Diaphorobacter ruginosibacter: one gene and its partner. The main gene of each other region encodes a partner of the protein of the gene in region 2 in a complex. Links are inferred from orthologs where the notes say so. Each region holds a gene or a part of one and is shown on either strand. Other genes may lie near its edges.

Region 1 (3,990 bases), 2.6 Mb from region 2 along the record:
CATCACGGCCTGGCGCGAATTCTTAGCGCTGAAGCGCGGAGACCATGCGGCGTAGCGCGCCACGTTGAGGCCGGCCAGCGTGTCGCTGATGCTCATGAGCGATGCGACATCCTGTGGAGACTTCTGCCTGAGCACTTCGATCAACACCTTCGAGTCGGGCACGAACTGCGGCAGCGTATGGGGCAGGTCGGCGGGAAGCGGCGTGTCGTAGTCGAGCGATTTGGCGGGGGAGAGGAGGAACAGCATGAAAGGGATTCTCGCTCGCAAATGAAGACGGCCCGGGAATGGGCCGTTCGGGGGTAGTGTCTCCTGCCATGCCCGGCCTGCCGCAAGGCGGCTCCGGGCAGGGCAGTGCAGCGGCTTACTGCTGCTGTTGCTGCTGTTGTTCCTGCAGCTCGAACGGCAGGGGCATGCGGGCCAGGTCGCGGCGGGTTTCCACCAGCACCAGAGGGCCTTCGTCGAACACCACGACCGGCGGCCGTTCGCGCGGCACATGGACCGGCTTGGGCTCGGCTGCGATGGCGGCCTGAACGACGGCGATCTTCTCGGCGTCGGAGTTCACCCACTGCAGGCCCGACGCGGATGCCAGCTCGTGCAGCGAACGCAGCGGCAGTTCATAGCTGCCGACGCGTGGCATGCCGCCAGCCGGGACGTCGTCCTGGGTTGCCTGGGTTGTCGGTGCGACCGCCTGGGCCGCGGGAACCACGATGGCTTCGGCGGACGGGCTCACCACCACGACGCTGGGCTCTGCTGCTGCCGGTGCCGCAACGGCCTTCGGCGTGGCTGGCGCGACAGGTGCGGCGGGAACTGCTTCCTGCGGCGTCACGGCGACAGCGGTCGTCGTGCTCTGCGAGAAGTAGCTGCGGCGTGCGGGCTGCGCTTCGCCTTCCGTGCTGCTGTCCGCGGCTTCGGCGGTGGTCGCTGCGAAGGCGGTGCTCGATTCGGCGACCACGACACCTGCTGCGTCGGCCACGGTCTCCGCTGCATTGCCGTTGGCGTCCATGCCTTCGGCGTTGCCTCCGTTGCGGCCACGGCGGTCACGGCCGTAGCGGTCGCGGGAGCGGCGCTCGCGGCGTTCGCCTTCTGCCTGGGGCTGCTGACCGGTTGCATCCGGCACATTGCCTTCGGCACCGCTGTTCAGCGACAGGTCGATGTCGGGCATCGGCAGCAGCGGGGCGCTGTCGCCGGCGGGTGCCGCGGCGTTCGCATCGATGGTGCGCGGTGCGCGTTCACGGCGCTCGCCACGTTCACCGCGCTGGCCGCGTTCGCCACGTTCACGGCGTTCGCGCTGCGGACGATCCGCCGAGGCGTCATCTGCCGGGTTCTGGGCCGGCGCCGACGCATCCACTACCGGGATGTTGTTGCCGTTCTGGCGTGCCTCGTTGTTGCGATCGCGGCCGTTGCGCTGTTCGCGGCGGGCCTCGCCGTCATTGCGTTCGGTGCGCTCGCCACGGTCGTTGCGGCGTTCGCCGCCACGCTGTTCGCCGTCACGCGCCTGGCGACCTTCGCCGCCGCGGTCATTGCGCTCGTTGCGGCGGCCGTTGCGGCCCTCGCCTCGACCCTCGTTGCGGTTTTCGCCCGTGGCACCGGCATCGCGGCCACCTTCGCTGCGGTTGCCATCACGGCCGCCGCGGCGGCGGTCGTTGTTGCCACGGCCTTCACGGCGTGGCTCGCGCGTCTCCGCGGCGGGTGTCGCAGCCGGTGCCGCCACGGGTGCGGGCGCCGCAGGCGCTGCCGACGGGCCGAAACCGAACAGGCTCTTGAGCCAGGCGATGAAGCCCATCTCGGGCGGACGGGCAGGTGCCACGGTCGGCGTGGGTGCGGGAGCCGGGGCTGCGCTGGCGTTGCCGCGTGGTTGCTGCTGGCCGTTGGCGCGCGCGGCTGCTCGGGCTGCCGCATCGGGACGCGGCTCGACCTGCGGTGCGGGCGCGTCCGGCAGGATGCCCTTGATCACCGGAGTCTGCTTGTTGGTGGGCTCCTGCGAGCGGCGCGTCACCTTGGTCTGGTCTTCGGTTTCCTCGACGAGCTGGTAGCTGGCCTGCAGGTCTTCCAGGCGCGGGTCGTCGTGTTTCAGTCGCTCGAGCTTGTAGTGCGGCGTATCGAGCGACTTGTTCGGGATCATCATCACGTTCACGCGCTGCTTGAGCTCGATCTTCGCGATCTCGGTGCGCTTCTCGTTGAGGAGGAACGAGGCCACTTCCACCGGTACCTGGCAGTGCACGGCGGCGGTGTTGTCCTTCATGGACTCTTCCTGGATGATGCGCAGGATCTGCAGCGCCGAGCTTTCGGTGTCGCGGATATGGCCGGAGCCGCCGCAGCGCGGGCAGTTGATGTGCGCGCCTTCGGACAGTGCCGGCTTCAGGCGCTGGCGGCTCATCTCCATGAGGCCGAACTTGCTGATCGAGCCGAACTGCACGCGTGCGCGGTCCTGGCGCAGCGCGTCGCGCAGGCGGTTCTCCACCTCGCGGCGGTTCTTCGACTCTTCCATGTCGATGAAGTCGATGACGATCAGGCCGCCCAGGTCGCGCAGGCGCATCTGGCGGGCCACTTCGTCGGCGGCTTCGAGGTTGGTGCGGGTGGCGGTCTCCTCGATGTCGCCGCCCTTGATGGCGCGGGCCGAGTTCACGTCCACGGACACCAGCGCCTCGGTGTGGTCGATCACGATCGCGCCGCCCGAGGGCAGCGTCACGGTGCGGGAATAGGCCGACTCGATCTGGTGCTCGATCTGGAAGCGGCTGAACAGCGGAGCGTCATCGCGGTAGCGCTTGACGCGGCTCGCATGCTCGGGCATCACGTGCGACATGAACTGATGCGCCTGTTCGTAGATCTCGTCCGTGTCGATCAGGATGTCGCCGATGTCGGTGTTGAAGTAGTCGCGCATCGCGCGGATCACCAGGCTCGATTCCTGGTAGATCAGGAAGGCGCCCTTGCCGGCCTTGGCGGCGTCGTCGACGGCCTTCCAGAGTTTGAGCAGGAAGTTCAGGTCCCATTGCAGCTCGGGCGCCGTGCGGCCGATACCGGCGGTGCGCGCGATGATGGACATGCCCTTGGGGTATTCGAGCTGGTCCATCGCCTCCTTGAGTTCGGCGCGATCTTCGCCCTCGATGCGGCGCGAGACGCCACCGCCGCGCGGGTTGTTGGGCATCAGCACCACGTAGCGGCCCGCCAGCGAGATGAAGGTGGTGAGGGCAGCGCCCTTGTTGCCGCGCTCTTCCTTTTCGACCTGGACGATCAGTTCCTGGCCTTCACGGATCGCGTCCTGGATCTTGGCCTGGCTGGGCGAGACGCCCTCTGCAAAGTATTGCTTGGAGATTTCCTTGAACGGCAGGAAACCGTGGCGGTCCTCGCCGTAGTCGACGAAGCAGGCTTCGAGGGAGGGCTCGACGCGGGTGACCACCGCCTTGTAGATATTGCCCTTGCGTTGTTCGCGTCCCTCGATCTCGATCTCGTAGTCCAGCAGCTTCTGGCCGTCGACGATGGCCAGGCGGCGCTCTTCCGGCTGCGTGGCGTTGATGAGCATCCGTTTCATGATGCGTTTCCTTCTCGTTGTTGTATGCGGGCCGACGCGCTGCGCTTTTCGCAGCGGCTCGTCCCGCCAAAGTTCCATGACAAAGACAGGCTCACCTGGAGCCGCTGATGCCTGGCCAACGCAGAGAAACGAAAGGAATTGCCGAATGCCTACGGCTGATGAGTCAATGTGATGTCAATGACTGGCTCATCAGGCGCAAGGGCGGGGCATGGATGAAGGCGAAGCGGATGACGCACTGCCTGGGCTTGAAGAAAACAGCCTTCGGCACGACCCGCGTGGAAGTTCGCGGCGCGAGCGATGCCAGTGCAGGAGGCTTGCGCCCCTGCAGCAGTGACATGATCCAGGCCGTGAAAAACCACATATTTGTTATCGCTTTGTCCGCTGGTCCCGGCGTCAGACAATTTCTCGGCCCAGGACCAACTCAAGATTCCGTATTCAGTGTTTCAATGTGTTAGCCACTG
Region 2 (3,141 bases):
ATCGACGAGCGCGGACTCGTCGAGGTGGGCTGCGAATTCTGCGGAAAGCAGTACCGCTACGACTCCGTGGATGCGGCGCAGCTCTTCACCGGGCGTGAGAAGCAGCCTCCCGCATCGAACAACATCCAGTAAGAGCGTGTTTCCGGCTTAGGCCGTCGCCGCCAGGCCGGAAAACAGCTTGTGCTCGCACTCCGGGTCGCTGCATTTCTCGCACGACCAGGCACGCATGCGCGGATGCGTGGGCTTGGCGATGTCGGTGATCGCGAAGTGCGCGCTTTCACTCGACGGCAGCAAGGCCCTGGCGGTCAGTGCGATGGCATTGGCCGCGTTGCGCAGTCGCTCCTGCAGTGTGGCGCCATACAGCACCTGGAACCCCATCATGGAGTCGGTGAGGGCACTGCGCAGGGCCAGCTCGTTGGCATGGAAGTTGGGCGACTGCACCGGCACCAGCAGCGACAGGTGCGGCTGATCGAAGGTCTTGAGCTCATGCGCCAGCCATTGGCCGAGTTGCGCACGCTGCTGCTCACAGCGCATGGCACCGGGCTGCTGCAGGGCATCGAAGCAGTGGGCATGAATGGCGATCCGCTCGCTCCAGCCCGGCTGAAGATCCGCATGGGATTGCAGTGCGTCTGCCATGAGGCCGGCATCGACTCCCCAGAAGGAAATGCGAAGCGGCAGAGGAATGCGGCGGGAGGCGGGGGGAGGCTGATCAGCGCCTGGAGGGAGCGACATGCACGTAGATTTCGTTCGGCTTGACCATGCCAAGCTCGCTGCGTGCCTTTTCCTCGACCATGTCCATGCCTTCCTTGAGATCGGAGACTTCCGCGCTCAGGCGTTCGTTTTCCGCTCGGGCCTTGTCATTGGCGTCCTTCTGCTCGGCAATCTGCTGTCGCATGTTGGCCACGTGTTCGACGCTGCCGCGGCCGCTGAGCAGCTGGGTCAGGACCAGCAAGAGCAGCAGCAAGAGAATCAGCGGAACAATGCGTGTGCTCATGGACTAGGTGGATGCAGCGGTAGGGGCCTTGGACGGATGGTACACGCAGACTGTTGTTGAAACACAACCACGGCGACCCCGGCAAGGCGTCACCGCGAAGGATAACGCGCCCATGGGGTGCCGCGTGCTGACGGGGCCAACCCGTTGTTACAACGTGTTGGCCTCCGGCCCGGCGATCAGCGCAGGTTGTAGAACGCAGCGCGGCCAGGGTAGAACGCGATGTCGCCCAGGTCTTCCTCGATGCGCAGCAACTGGTTGTACTTGGCCATGCGGTCCGAGCGGCTCAGCGAACCGGTCTTGATCTGGCCCGCGTTCGTGCCCACGGCGATGTCGGCGATGGTCGAGTCCTCGGTCTCGCCCGAGCGGTGCGAGATCACGGCGGTGTAACCCGCGCGCTTGGCCATCTCGATGGCTTCGAAGGTCTCGGTCAGCGTGCCGATCTGGTTGATCTTGATGAGGATGGAGTTGGCGATCTTCTTGTCGATGCCTTCCTTCAGGATCTTGGTGTTGGTGACGAACAGGTCGTCGCCCACCAGCTGGACCTTGCCGCCCAGACGCTCGGTCAGGTGCTTCCAGCCGTCCCAGTCGCCTTCGGCCATGCCGTCCTCGATGGAGATGATCGGGTACTTGTCGACCCAGGTCGCGAGCATGTCGGTCCACTGTTCGGCCGTCAGCTGCAGGCCGCCTTCGCCTTCGAGCACGTACTTGCCATCCTTGTAGAACTCGCTGGCAGCGCAGTCCAGGCCCAGGACGATCTGCTCGCCGGCGGTGTAGCCGGCGTTCTCGATGGCCTGGAGGATCAGCTGGATCGCGGCTTCATGGTTTTCCACGGAGGGCGCGAAACCGCCTTCATCGCCCACGGCGGTGCTCATGCCCTTGTCGTGGATGATCTTCTTGAGTGCGTGGAACACTTCGGCGCCCCAGCGCACGGCTTCGCGGAACGAAGGAGCGCCCACGGGGATGATCATGAACTCCTGCAGGTCGAGGCTGTTGTTGGCGTGCGCGCCACCGTTGATCACGTTCATCATCGGAACGGGCAACTGCGTCGCGCCCATGCCGCCGAGATAGCGGTACAGCGGCAGGCCGGATTCTTCAGCGGCTGCGCGGGCCACGGCCATCGACACGGCCAGCATGGCGTTCGCACCCAGGCGGCCCTTGTTGTCGGTACCGTCGAGGTCGATCAGGGTCTTGTCCAGGAAGGCCTGTTCGGACGCATCGAGGCCCAGCACGGCTTCGGAGATCTCGGTGTTGATGTGTTCCACGGCCTTGAGCACGCCCTTGCCCAGGTAGCGGCTCTTGTCGCCGTCACGCAGCTCGATGGCTTCGCGCGAACCCGTGGATGCGCCCGACGGCACGGCCGCACGGCCCATCACGCCGGATTCCAGCAGCACGTCGCATTCAACTGTGGGGTTGCCGCGGCTGTCCAGCACTTCGCGGCCTACGATGTCAACGATGGCACTCATGAATGATCCTAAGAGAGTTTGAAAACGGGGAAATGAACAACAACACGCCGGAGGTGCCGCGATGAAGCCGTGCGGGCTCCGGCATGGCAGGTCGAGAAAGGATGGCGGCTGGCATGGCTTGTTGCGGCATCGATTCTCACGGTGGGGATCACACGCCTTCCACGCAGATCAGGCGCATGATCGCCGCACCTTCGCGTGCGGCGCGCGCCCGGCCGTATTCGGGCGAGTGATAGAACGCCCTGGCGGCATCGAAGCTCGGAAACTTCAGCACCACCACGCGTTCGGGATTCCAATCACCTTCCATCACTTCCACCTGGCCGCCGCGAACGCAGAGTTCGGCGTTGTGCGCCTGCATGGCGGCCGTGGACCACTTCTTGTATTCCTCGTACTGCTCGGGCCGGGTGACCTGAACGGTGGCGATGACGTATCCGCTTGGCATGTCGTTGTCTCTTTTCTTATGGAAATGAAAACAGGCTGATGGATGGCGTTGGAGGGAGATCGGGTTGCGGGATCAGGCTTCGAAGTGGTTTTCCAGGAAGCCGTTGCGCTTGGTGACGTCATCGAGCGCCACCAGCGTTTCGAGCAATGCCTTCATGTGCTTGAGCGGAACCGCATTCGGGCCGTCGGAGAGCGCATTGCACGGGTCTGGATGGGTCTCCATGAACACCCCGGCCACACCCACGG

What was found.
Region 1: the proteins of eno (region 2) and H9K76_RS17565 are in contact, whole or in part, in a solved structure (PDB 2FYM), measured with the Escherichia coli proteins. The link is inferred for Diaphorobacter ruginosibacter from one-to-one orthologs.

The regions. Positions count from the first base shown.
Region 1 is NZ_CP060714.1:3,854,954-3,858,943, reverse strand. What follows is about bases 162-3,837. They hold H9K76_RS17565 (Rne/Rng family ribonuclease), read right to left. Parts: upstream 3,530-3,837; coding sequence 362-3,529; downstream 162-361. Other genes in these bases: H9K76_RS17560 (hypothetical protein), read left to right, coding at 3,637-3,837; yaaA (peroxide stress protein YaaA), read right to left, coding at 162-246. Outside these bases: more of yaaA, read right to left, coding at 1-161; more of H9K76_RS17560, read left to right, coding at 3,838-3,984. UniProt on the Escherichia coli protein: Endoribonuclease that plays a central role in RNA processing and decay. Required for the maturation of 5S and 16S rRNAs and the majority of tRNAs. Also involved in the degradation of most mRNAs.
Region 2 is NZ_CP060714.1:1,243,975-1,247,115, forward strand. Bases 315-3,141 are described here. They hold eno (phosphopyruvate hydratase), read right to left. Parts: upstream 2,458-3,141; coding sequence 1,171-2,457; downstream 315-1,170. Other genes in these bases: H9K76_RS05720 (hypothetical protein), read right to left, coding at 315-636; H9K76_RS05725 (FtsB family cell division protein), read right to left, coding at 710-994; H9K76_RS05735 (DUF1330 domain-containing protein), read right to left, coding at 2,606-2,896; kdsA (3-deoxy-8-phosphooctulonate synthase), read right to left, coding at 2,969-3,141. In the rest of the region: Hsp33 family molecular chaperone HslO, read left to right, coding at 1-132; more of H9K76_RS05720, read right to left, coding at 148-314. UniProt on the Escherichia coli protein: Catalyzes the reversible conversion of 2-phosphoglycerate (2-PG) into phosphoenolpyruvate (PEP). It is essential for the degradation of carbohydrates via glycolysis.